DNA from 2 places in the Halomonas sp. AOP43-D1-4 genome. Region 2 is predicted to be linked to the other one. Evidence: predicted binding sites of a transcription regulator. Region 2 holds the regulator's gene; the other holds the start of a gene.
The links. The regulator FNR, encoded in region 2, switches genes on or off when oxygen is low (the NO sensors DNR and NnrR bind a similar motif). The targets are predictions, from matches to a motif close to TTGATNTANATCAA.

Region 1: a site for FNR is predicted at 2,355-2,368, ahead of frdA (fumarate reductase (quinol) flavoprotein subunit). Genes of this name have one in related genera too.

The regions. Positions count from the first base shown of each region.
Region 1 is NZ_JBQSVY010000002.1:190,475-196,585, reverse strand. It holds gene menH (2-succinyl-6-hydroxy-2,4-cyclohexadiene-1-carboxylate synthase) at 1-649, shown strand, start outside; gene ACT3RQ_RS02830 (anion permease) at 669-2,138, opposite strand; gene frdA (fumarate reductase (quinol) flavoprotein subunit) at 2,486-4,273, shown strand; gene ACT3RQ_RS02820 (succinate dehydrogenase/fumarate reductase iron-sulfur subunit) at 4,270-5,022, shown strand; gene ACT3RQ_RS02815 (fumarate reductase subunit C) at 5,033-5,434, shown strand; gene frdD (fumarate reductase subunit FrdD) at 5,431-5,850, shown strand; gene menB (1,4-dihydroxy-2-naphthoyl-CoA synthase) at 5,892-6,111, shown strand, end outside.
Region 2 is NZ_JBQSVY010000019.1:32,504-38,614, forward strand. It holds gene hemN (oxygen-independent coproporphyrinogen III oxidase) at 1-1,245, shown strand, start outside; gene fnr (fumarate/nitrate reduction transcriptional regulator Fnr) at 1,308-2,060, shown strand; gene ttcA (tRNA 2-thiocytidine(32) synthetase TtcA) at 2,047-2,958, opposite strand; gene ACT3RQ_RS16350 (DNA polymerase III subunit epsilon) at 3,118-3,768, opposite strand; gene ACT3RQ_RS16355 (putative nucleotidyltransferase substrate binding domain-containing protein) at 3,777-5,591, opposite strand.

The sequences.
Region 1 (6,111 bases), on a different contig from region 2:
CCTGGCGTTGGATTTACCGGGCCACGGCCAAAATTACCAAGTGGTGGTCGACTCTTTCTCCGCTTTTCATCACTGGCTAACCGATACGCTGGTCGCGCAGGGGATTCAGCGCTATTGCTTGCTGGGCTACTCGCTGGGTGGGCGTTTGGCGCTTGATCACGCCCGCCGCCAACCTGCGGGGCTTGAGGCGCTTTGGCTGGAGAGCGCTCATCCAGGCTTGCCGGAAAGCGAGCGCGATGAGCGTATGGCCCATGATGCACGCTGGGCACAACGCTTTGCGCTGGAGCCTCTTGAACGCGTGCTTACCGAATGGTATCGGCAGCCCGTTTTTGCTGACCTTACACATGCGCAGCGAGCGCGGCAGATTGAACGGCGGTTGGCCAATCATGGCCCGTCCGTGGCGACAATGCTGCGAAGCACGTCGCTCGGCAGGCAGTCTTCTCACTGGCCGTGGCTGGCTGAAACGTCACTGCCTATTGGTTACTTTTCAGGTCGTCAGGATACTAAATTTCATGCACTGGCCACCCGCTTGGCTAACGTAGCCCCTCGTGTGTACCCTATAGCGCTGGAAGGCGGGCACAACCTGCATACAGAGCAAGCGAACAGCATCGCCGAACCGATTAGCCGATGGTATCAACGCCTCGGCTAAACGGCTCGCTCACCTGGATTCAGTTAATCAACAGCAGCCACGGCAAACCGATAGCCAGCCAGGCCACTAAAAACAGCAGACCAAAAATAGCCCCTAGCCGCCAATAAAGGGCGCTTGGCAGATAGCCGCTGCCATAGTAAACCGGGCTTGGGCCGGTGCCGTAGGGGGTAATAATGCCCATAAAGCCCAAGGTAGGGAGCAGCAGCAGAATGAACATCTGCATGTCCAGCCCTGCAATACCGGAAGCTGCCGCCAGCATCACCGGTAACAGGGCGGTAACGTGGGCTGTGACACTGGCAAACAGGTAGTGCAGGAGATAGAAAATCACCGTGAGCGCCACCATCGCCATGACGGGGTTAAAGTGGCTGATTTGCTCACCCACCACGCCACCAAACCAGTTGACGAACCCGACCTGGCTTAGCCCGCCTGCCAGCGCCACCAGCGTTGCAAACCACACAAAGGTATTCCAGGCGGCTCGATTGTCGAGGATATCGTTCCAGCTCACGATGCCGGTCAGCAGCATGCAGCAAATCACCACCAAGCCTACCAGGGAGGCGGACACAACATCGCCCGCAAAAATCCACAGTAGTAGCGCAGAGACGACCATGATGACCAGCAGTATCTCATTGCGAGTAAGCGCCCCCAGTTTGTTCAGCTCATCCCGCGCCCAGTTGGACACTTCTTCACCGGCTTTCACTTCTGGCGCGCAGAGCCAGTAACAGAGCAGTGGGACCAGCAACAGCAGCAGAATGCCAGCGGGCGCTACGGCGATAAACCACTGCCCCCAGTTAATATGAATACCGGTAGCGCTTTCTGTCAGAGCAATGGCCAACAGGTTGGGGGCAAGCGCGGTTAGAAACAGCGAGCTGGTCACACAGGTCGAGGTGATCGCTGTCCACATCAGAAAACTGCCCATACGTTTCATGCTGGGGTCATTGGGCTGGGAGTCGTAAAGCGGCGGCAGATTGCGAATGACCGGATAAATGGTGCCTCCGCTACGCGCCGTGTTGGAAGGTGTAAAAGGCGCCAGCACCGCATCGGCGATCATTACCGCGTAGCCCAGCGTTAATGTGCGCTTGCCCATGGCCTTGACCAGCCAAAGTGATATGCGCCTGCCTAGCCCGGTTTTTTCATACCCCAGCGCGAACATAAACGCGCCAAAAATCAGCCACACTGTCGAGTTGGTGAAGCCCGAAACTGCCCATGAAAAGGCCTGGTTGGCAGCATTAAAGCCTTCGGTCGCTAGCTGTTCGGGTGAAAACAGCACCCAGCGGGAGAGCAGCGCCACCAGAGTCACACCGATTAACCCAATGACCGCGCCTGGCAAGGGTTCAAAAATCAGCCCAACCACACAGCCCAAAAAAATAGCGAAGAAGTACCAGGCGTGAGGGGCAACCCCCTCAGGCGTGGGTATCAACGCAACGATAATGGCCACTACAAGCGGCGCCAACAACTTCCAGTCAAATGCCGATTGCACACTACTGTTCATATCAAGCTGCCCCTCTTTTGGGCTGCGAAAGCAGCCGAATCTCTTCACTGCTATCGCGGTTGATTTTCATCTGCTTGCGGTTACATACGTTGCAGAGAATGGCGATAGCGACTAATAGTTAAAAATTGTAGTTGGAATTCTTTATTAAAATTAATAAATGAGAAATTAAACGTAACTACTCTTGTTAAAGCATCGCCTGTCTTAAAGGTGTATTTCTTGATATGCGTCAATAGAGCCTGGCATGCGGGGATAGCACGTACCTGGAGTGTGATAAGTTCAACCAAAAGACACCGCATCGAAGCGTGTCGCCACTACCGCCTTTGGCCTGGCTACAGAAAGGGAGCATCATGCAGCATCGAGATTTCGATATCGTGATTGTGGGTGGAGGCGGCGCAGGCTTGCGTGCCGCTATCGCCGCGGCAGAAAGCGCTAAGGCACAGGGCATTTCTCAAAGCATCGCTCTGATTTCCAAGGTCTATCCTATGCGCTCGCATACCGTTGCCGCTGAGGGCGGTGCGGCGGCGGTAACCAGCGAGGAGGATACGCATCAGGCGCATTTTGACGACACTGTGTCGGGTGGCGACTGGCTGGTTGAGCAAGGCGTGGTGGACTATTTTGTGCATCATGCCTACCAGGAACTGGTGCAGATGGAGCGCTGGGGCTGCCCCTGGAGCCGCAAGGAAGATGGCAATGTGCAGGTACGCCGCTTTGGCGGCATGAAAACCGCACGTACCTGGTTTGCCGCCGATAAAACCGGCTTTCACATGCTGCATACCCTGTTTCAAACCTCGCTCAAATATTCCCAAATTGAGCGCTTCGATGAGTATTTTGTCCTTGATCTTGCCGTGCACGAAGGGGCTGTCATCGGCGTCATTGCCCTTCAAGTGGCCACCGGAGAGCTTATTCTGCTGCGCGCCAAAGCCGTGATATTGGCAACAGGAGGTGCCGGGCGCCTGTTTCGCTTTAATACCAACGCAGGGATCGTGACTGGCGACGGGATGGCGATGGCCTATCGCCACGGTGTGGCGCTTAGGGACATGGAGTTTGTTCAGTATCACCCCACGGGTCTTCCCGGCTCCGGCATTTTAATTACCGAAGCGTGTCGTGGCGAAGGCGGTATTTTGCTCAACAAGGATGGCTACCGCTACCTTCAGGATTACGGGCTGGGCCCGGAAACCCCACTGGGCAAGCCGGAAAACAAGTACATGGAGCTGGGCCCTCGCGATAAGCTCTCACAGGCCTTTTGGCAGGAGCAGCAGGCGGGCCGCACTGGCACCTTTGGCGATAGCGATGTGGTCTATCTTGACCTGCGCCACTTGGGCGAAGCCTACCTTCTTGAGCGCCTGCCCTTTATCTGCGAGCTGGCTAAATCCTACATTAACGTTGACCCGGTCAAAGAGCCGATCCCTATCCGCCCGGCGGTGCACTACACCATGGGCGGTATCGAAACCAATCCCTACTGTGAAACGTCGGTTGCCGGGCTTTATGCGGCGGGTGAATGCGCCTCTGTTGGGCTACATGGTGCTAATCGCTTGGGTTCCAACTCGCTCACTGAGCTACTGGTGTTTGGTCGTTTAGCGGGGGAGCAGGCAAGCCAGCGCGCGGCGCAAACCGAGTGGGCAGACATGCACCTTCTGGAAACCCAGGCTGCCCATCAGCAGGCAAAACTAGCGCATCTTTGTGATGGTGAGGGCAGCGGCGAGACTTGGGTGACGCTTAAGCATGCCATGGTGCAGGCCATGGAGAGTGGCTGTGGTATTTATCGTACCGAAGAGGGTATGCGGCAGTCGTTGGAGACGATTCGTGAACTGCGGGCGCGCTATCAGAAGATTCGTGTCAACGACACCAGCAAAATATTCAACACAGAGTTGCTTGAGTGCATTGAGCTTGGCTACGGGCTGGATATTGCCGAGGCATCTTGCCTTGGTGCACTGGAGCGGCGTGAGTCCCGTGGCGCTCACCAGCGCTTGGATGACGGTATGCAAACGCGCGATGACGTTAACTACCTCAAGCACAGCCAGGTGTTTTATCAAGGCGATGCACACGCTCGGTTGGCATGGCAGGAGGTAGACGTGCGTTTTTCCGCGCCCGCAGAACGTACCTATGGGGATGCGTCCAAGGGAGGCAAGGCATGAGTACTCAGCAGGTATCTACCCGGCGCATCAGCGTCAAACGCTATTTACCCGACAACTCTACCGAGCCCTATTGGCAGGAGTATGAGCTGCCAGTCGACGACAGCACCTCATTGTTGGATGCGTTGAATCACATCAAAGAGCAGCTCGACAGCACTCTGAGCTACCGCTGGTCGTGTCGCATGGCGATCTGTGGCTCCTGTGGCGTTATGGTTAATGGCGTCCCCAAGCTTGGCTGTAAGACCTTCCTGCGCGACTTCGACGATGAGATCCGCATTGAACCATTGGCGCACTTTCCCGTGCAGCGCGACCTGGTGGTTGATATGGAGATATTCCTCGATCACCTGGCCGCCGTTAAGCCCTATCTGATAGACGACAACCCGGTAAAGCCCTTTGATCCGAAGGCGCCAGAAACCTATCGCCAGTCGCCCCGGCAGCTTGCCCGTTACAAGCAGTTCGCTAACTGTATCAACTGTGGGCTTTGTTACTCCGCTTGCCCGCAGTTTGGGCTTAATCCTGAGTTTATTGGCCCAGGAGCCATTGCGCTGGGGCACCGCTATAACCTGGATAGCCGGGACCATGGCAGCACGCAGCGAATGGCCGAATTGAACCGCCATGAAGGCGTATGGAGCTGCACCTTTGTAGGCTTTTGCTCAAAGGTGTGTCCCAAACACGTTGACCCAGCGGCGGCTATCAATCAGAGCAAGGTGGCGTCCGCTAAGCACACGCTAATTGCGTTGTTTAAGGGCTAGGAGAAAGGGTATGGATAAGTCGACATCTCAACGCTTTGTGCCGTTAAAACGTAACTGGTGGCTGAAACTTCGCTTTTTTAAACTCTATATGCTGCGTGAAGCGACGGTGATACCGCTGGTTTTTTTCCTGCTCTGCCTACTGGCGGGCATGGTCGCGCTGCTCCAGGGCCCAGAGAGCTGGCAACGATGGATCGCCTTTATGGGATCTCCCATCGTTTTGCTGCTCAACCTTTTGGCGCTAGCTGCTAGCCTGTTTCACGCGGCGACCTTTTTTGTGCTGTTTCCTCGCGTTATGCCGCTGCGCATCGGTAACTACCAACTGCCGGATAAGGCGATTGTGGCGGGGCAGTGGGCGGGCGTTCTGGCCGTACTGCTGCTGTTTATCTGGCTGTTTGGGAGGACGTCTGTATGACTAAACCAACCATGAATGCGTCAGGCGCGGGCAGCCAGCGCACGAATCAGCTCCCCCACCACCAGGCCTACGATGAGTCGCTATGGTGGGGGCTATTCAGTGCAGGTGGCGTCTGTTTTGCTGTGCTACTGCCCTCTGCCATCCTGTTTTTTGCCGTGCTGCTTCCCTTGGGCTGGCTACCTGCCGACGCGCTCAGCCATGAGCGTGCATCGGCACTGCTATTCAGCGTGCCTGGCTTTCTGTTTGTTGGCGCGGCGGTCTGTTTGCCGCTTTTTCATGCCGCCCATCGCCTGCGCCACGGAATGTTTGACCTTATTTTGGGCCGCGATACCACCAATAAAAAGCTGATGTATGGCGCTGCGGCGCTGTTAAGCCTTCTGGCACTAGGGCTGGTCGTGGCAGGTATGTTGCGCTAAGCCCGAAAGACGCCAATACCTAATGAATCAGGAAACCTTGAATGATCCACGGACTTACAGAAGCGGAACTTTATCAACCGGTTGAGTGGCAGGACCACTCCGGCGACTACCAGGATATTCGGTATCATGTCTCTAAAGAGGGCATTGCGCGCATTACCATCAATCGCCCAGAGGTGCGTAACGCCTTTCGCCCCTTGACGGTTAGCGAAATGATTCAGGCGCTTGGTCGCGCACGTCACGATAGTCGCGTCGGTGCGATTT
Region 2 (6,111 bases):
AGCAACGCAAGTCAGCGCCCGCTTTCCATCTATGTCCATATCCCGTTTTGTCGCAAAATCTGCTTTTATTGCGCGTGCAATAAAATTGCGACGAAAAACACCGCCCTGGCCGAGTCGTATCTCTATCGGCTAGATCGTGAGATGGTCCTGACGGCCCGCCATCTGGATACAAAGCGCCCTGTCAATCAGTTGCACTGGGGCGGAGGCACCCCTACGTTTCTTTCACTGGAGCAGATGGGCGACTTGATTGACCGCCTGGACGCACGCTTCGGTCTTTCAAACGCACCAGAGCGTGACTACGCCATTGAGATCGACCCGCGCGAAGCCGATGTTTTAACCCTGCGCCACCTGCAGTCTTTGGGCTTCAACCGCCTGAGCCTTGGCGTACAGGACCTGGACCCACGCGTTCAAAAGGCGATTAACCGTCATCAGCCTCGCGTGCTTACCGAAACACTAATGGATGAAGCACACCGGTTGGGCTTTCTCTCGCTGAATCTGGATTTAATCTACGGTCTGCCCTTTCAAACGGAAAGGAGCTTCGCCAAGACGCTTGAACAGGTGATCGCGTTAAATCCGGCGCGTTTATCCGTGTTTAATTACGCGCATTTGCCTGAACGCTTCAAGCCTCAGCGACGTATCAGCGTGGATGACCTGCCAGGTGCGGATGAAAAGCTTTCGATTCTGCGTACGACCATCGACATGCTGACCGCTGCGGGCTATCAACATATTGGGATGGATCACTTTGCCAAACCCAATGACAGCCTGGCGGTTGCCCAAGCCAACGGCACCCTACAGCGCAATTTTCAGGGCTACTCCAGCCATGCCAGATGCGATCTTATCGGTCTGGGCGTGTCAGCTATTTCCCGAATAGGCGATAGCTATGCGCAAAACCCTACTGACCTGGCTAGCTACGAAGAGAACCTGGATCAAGGTCGACTGGCTACCGTGAAAGGCGTACGATTAAATCAGGATGACCTAATACGAGCCGACGTTATCGAACGTTTAATGTGCGATATGCGCCTGGATTTAGCAGCGGTTAGCCGGCAATGGCAGGTTAACGCCACCGACTACTTTGCCAGTGCGCTGGAAAGCCTACGCACTGCTGAGCAGGACGGGCTAATCGTTCGCTTGGGTGATACGCTTGAGGCGACGCCAATGGGCCGTTTACTGATTCGCCAGTTGGCCATGGCGTTTGATGCTTACCTTCCGGGGCACTCAGGCCAACGCTACTCAAGAATCGTTTAACCAACGGCATCAACGCCTGCGGTAGATAGCCATTTAGGCAAAAGAGAAACAGGGAGATAGTCATGCCACCCTCGACAAGCCAACGACGCTCGCTTCTTCAAGAAGCACGCTGCCAGACCTGCAGCCTAAGCTCGCTTTGCCTTCCGCTAGCGCTTGAGCTTGAAGACATGGGGCAGTTTGATGCCATGATCAGACGCCGGGCACCGCTGAAAAAGGGCGAAACACTGTTTCGTCAAGGCGACCGTTTTACCAGCGTGTATGCCGTTCGCTCAGGCAGCCTAAAACAGGTAACCAGCGAAGGTAATGGCAACGACCAGCTCACTAACTTCTTTTTGCCCAGCGAGCTTGTCGGATTGGACGGCATTGACGAAGAGCACTACCCAGGCAGCGTGATTGCCCTTGAAACTACCACCATCTGCGAAATTCCATTTGACCGGCTGGACCTGCTTTCAGAGGAGCTGCCAGAGCTTCGTGGTCAGCTGTACCGCAGTATGAGCAAGGAGCTTCGCGATGACCGACGCATGATGCGCCTGTTGTCGCGCAAAACCGCCGACCAGCGGCTAGCCAGTTTCCTACTGACGCTTTCAGAGCGTTTTCGGCGTCGGGGTTACTCGCCTTACAGCTTTAGGCTTTCAATGGCGCGTGCGGATATCGGCAATTATCTGGGGCTGGCGGTTGAGACGGTCAGCCGTATCTTGAGCCGTTTTCAGCAGCAAGACGTGGTGGCCGTCTCAGGGCGCGAGGTTAACATCCTCGATATGCAGCGGCTTATAGCGCTTGCTGAAGAGGAAGAGCCGGTGATTAGCCCACGTTAAATGCTTCAATACGCCCCGCCATTAGCGCTTCCTGTTTGGCTTCCAGCCCCGCAAAGTCAAACAGGTCGCGGTCAGCTAGCTGCGAAGGCGCGACGTTAGTGACCGCTTTAAACATGCTTTCCAAACGCCCCGGGTGCTTTTTGTCCCACTCGGCCAGCATTTCCTTAACGACCTGACGCTGCATGTTCGGCTGCGAACCGCACAGGTTGCAAGGAATAATCGGGAACTCCATCAGGCGCGAAAACTCCGCAATATCCGCCTCTTTACAGTAGGCCAGCGGACGAATCACGACATTCTTGCCGTCATCGGAAAGCAGCTTGGGCGGCATTGCCTTCAGGCTGCCGCCAAAGAACATATTGAGAAACAGCGTTTCCAGAATATCTTCACGATGATGACCAAGGGCGATCTTGTTGGCGCCAATTTCTTCGGCAAACCCGTAAAGCGACCCACGCCTTAACCGCGAACAAAGCGCGCAGGTCGTTTTGCCTTCCGGCGTTTTCTCCTTCACTACCGAGTACGTATCACGCTCCAGAATGCGGTACTCCACGCCGAGCTTTTCCAGATACCGGGGCAGTATATGCTCGGGAAAACCAGGCTGCTTTTGGTCCATATTGACCGCCACCAGTGAAAAATTCACCGGCGCATTGCGCTGCAGGTTGCGTAAAATCTCAAGCATGGTGTAGCTGTCTTTACCCCCCGACAGGCAGACCATGATCCGATCACCTTCATTGATCATTTGGTAATCGATAATCGCATTACCTACCTCGCGCCGCAGTCGCTTTTGCAACTTGTTGAATTCGCGTTTCTGTTTGGCATCCTCAAGCGCCGGCTGGCCTTGCAGGTCAGGCGTCGGTGCAACGGTTGCCGCGGCGGGGTCAAAATGATCAAGGTGTTGCATGATATAAGCACTGCCAATGGTAGAAGGAGCAGCCGCTATTCTAACAATACTCCCGCCGTTCACCCAACTGGCAAAACCACGTAGTTACTATGATCATAACTACGGTCATAACTACGGTTATCAAGACGGCCATCGGCACAGGCGCCACTACGCTAGAAGCTAACCCGATTGCGCCATATCACGCTGTAAGCGCATATACAGCAAGGCGCTTGCGGTGGCTTTACCTAACAACCTCTGGGTCGAGATAGCAGGCACTTGCCAGCAGGCCAGCGCCTCGGAAAACGGTTGGGAAGACTCCACTAACGGGTGTAAACGGCGCAATTGGCGTTGATGCAGTTTGGCCACATCGACCTGAACATTAGGTAGCCCAAACCCGAGGTGCGCTCTAAAGGCTCTATTAAGCATGCAAAACTGCTGGTCCAGTTGCCACCCGACCAGCGGCCGGTTGCCAATAAAATCGGTAAACGCATGCAGTGTCTCGGCACAGAGGGGTACCGCCGTGGCGGGATTGTAAAGCCGCTGATGCTGGCGCAGCGCCGTCTGGTCAACCGTTTGTGGGTCGGCAAACGTTGCCACCCACGCCTGACTTGTGTGCACTTGCTGTTGATTAAGTACCACAGCAGCCACGCTTAATACCGGCGTTTCACCGGGTAGTGATTCACAAGCCAGCGCCACTAGCTCTTCCCCCATATAGGGCTGGAAAAGCCAGGCGTAAGGCGAATTCGCATAGCGGCGCCGATCTCGCTCACGCTTAAACGTTCTGCGCAGCGTTTGCCCCAGCAGTGCCATGCCTTTTTTACTGCCTTGCATAGCGCTGCTCATGAATACTCTAAATGGTAACGATAGGAGAGGCGCTGTTTAAAGTCTTTAACGATATGTAGCGACTCGCGCAATAAATCGCGCTCAAGCGACGAGAGTTCTTGCACCACCACGTGATTGGAGCGCGCATCGTCCATATCCTGCCCGCTAAGTTGCTGTTTAAGACGCAGCTCGGTCAACAGTGAAAGTGCCTCTCCTAAATCATCAGCTGCGCGCCGTTCAAGGCGGCCATCATCAACCAGTGCCTCCAACCTGCCCAGCGTCGAGGTTACGCTGATACGCCGCTCAAGCGCCATGGTACGTACACCGTGGACAATCGGAAAAATGCCGCCTTTTTTGATATCGATACCGTGTTGAGGCTTTTTAAGCGAACCAAAAAGCGTCAGCGGTGTTGAAAAACGCAGAGCCGCACGCGCAAAGTAGGAAAGCAGAATTTCATCATGGGCACAGCGCGCAAATAGCGCCTCGCGCACGCTTTCAAGTAAACATGGATTACCTGCCATTGAATGGGCGTCCAGCATAATGGCAAGTTTCATTAAACTATCGCCATCGCGCACGTTGGCCCATTGAGCAATACGCTTCTTCCACTGAGAAACGCTGGCAACCCACTCGGGGTTAGAGACCATAATATTACCAGGGCACGGCGGGTAACCCAGTTTTATGAGCGTCTCGGTTAAGGCCTGCATATCACCGGCGACACTTGGCCACTGGGCGTCGTCGTCTAAAATCAGACCGTTATCCTGATCCGTTTTCAAAATTTGCTCGCCGCGCCCTTCACTCCCCATCACCATCAGGCAGCTATGCTGATGATGCTCCTCATTGATAACAAAATCCCAGGCCTTGCTCATAATCCGGCCATTCAAGGCCGCCAGCAGGTCCATAGCAAAATTAAGCTTAACGCCTTGTGCCATAAGGGCTGTGACGAGTTCAGGGGTACGATGACTAGCAACTGCCAACGTTTCCAAGTCATCAGCCTGCTCCACCTGCAGACTAACAACGTAACTTCGGCTGGAAAAATAACTCAGCACATCCGTCAGCTCGACCACGCCTTTTAACGCGGCCTGCTCCATCACCACAACGCGGGTAACCTTGTGCCGAGTCATTAACACCAGGGCTTCAAACAGGTACTGCTCAGGCGTTACCGTGACAAGGGAGAAGTGCGCCACCTGCCCCACCAGAGTGGCTGACGTGAAGCCGCTCACGACCAGGCCATTGAGCAAATCGGTTTTCGTCACCATGCCAAGCTTGCCTTGGGTTTCCACAAGCAGGCTGTCTGCATGGCTTTCGTTAAGCTTTTCAACCGCCCCGGCAATAGTGGTAGAAGCATCCATCAGTAGGGGCGCTCGCATACATTCACTAATGCGGGCCAGCATAAAGCCTGCCATGGTGACGCCACCGTCGGCGCGCTTTTCTGTCAACAAGCGCGCCTTGTGAGCAAGTGACTGCCTAAAGAACTGCTCAAAAGGAGGGTACTGGCGACACAGCTGGCTAAACAGAAGGCTGGGCATGGTGTAGCAAAGGCACTCCTGCTCAGCCTGAAAGCGGTAGCGGCTTTTTCCGTTCAAGATGCTAATGGCGCCAAACAAGTCCCCTGCCGTGTAGTGCCCAATGTGAGCACTTGCCGCAGGCAAGGAGGGGTCTATCTCAGCGACGTCTCCCTTATGAATAAGAAAAACGTAAGCACCCTGCTCGCCCATTTCCAGGATAATGTCATCGCGGTCAAAATAGGCAAGGTCCATGCCTCGACGAACATGCTCGCGCCCCGTGTCATCAAGCAGCGTAAATGGCAGTTGGGACAGATCAACATCAACCATGGGCATGTCCTTACACGACAAAAGAAAAAAGCAACGTCCGTAAAATTGGAAGTACGTCAATCAACGGGTGAAGTACTTCTTTCTGGTTTACGGTGCTTAAGAGCCAGCCTACTACTTTTTATTAATAACGGTAGCGTCAGACGACTGCCTAGCATAAGCCCTTCTCAATAAAACAAGCCAATTAACCCAAATAAGCCTGTACAAAAACCTGCCACTAAAAACCTTCCACCAAGAAACTCATACTACTCTATATACCTTTATCTATTATTCCAACGTCGCCCCGACGTTGGTTTAAACGACTAAAGTAGCACCTCCCCAGCAACTAACCGTTAGAATTTATCGCTATTTTAAAGTAGCAAATATTATCTTTTAACCAAACCCTAGACCATCGTTCAACTAACGGGTAGCCTGCTGAAAAAATATACGTAAAAACGCTAATATTCAGCCATTTGAAACACTTTATTTAGTCTACAATAGATAGTGATACCAAAGTCTGGGATTATTTTTTAGCGATTATTGT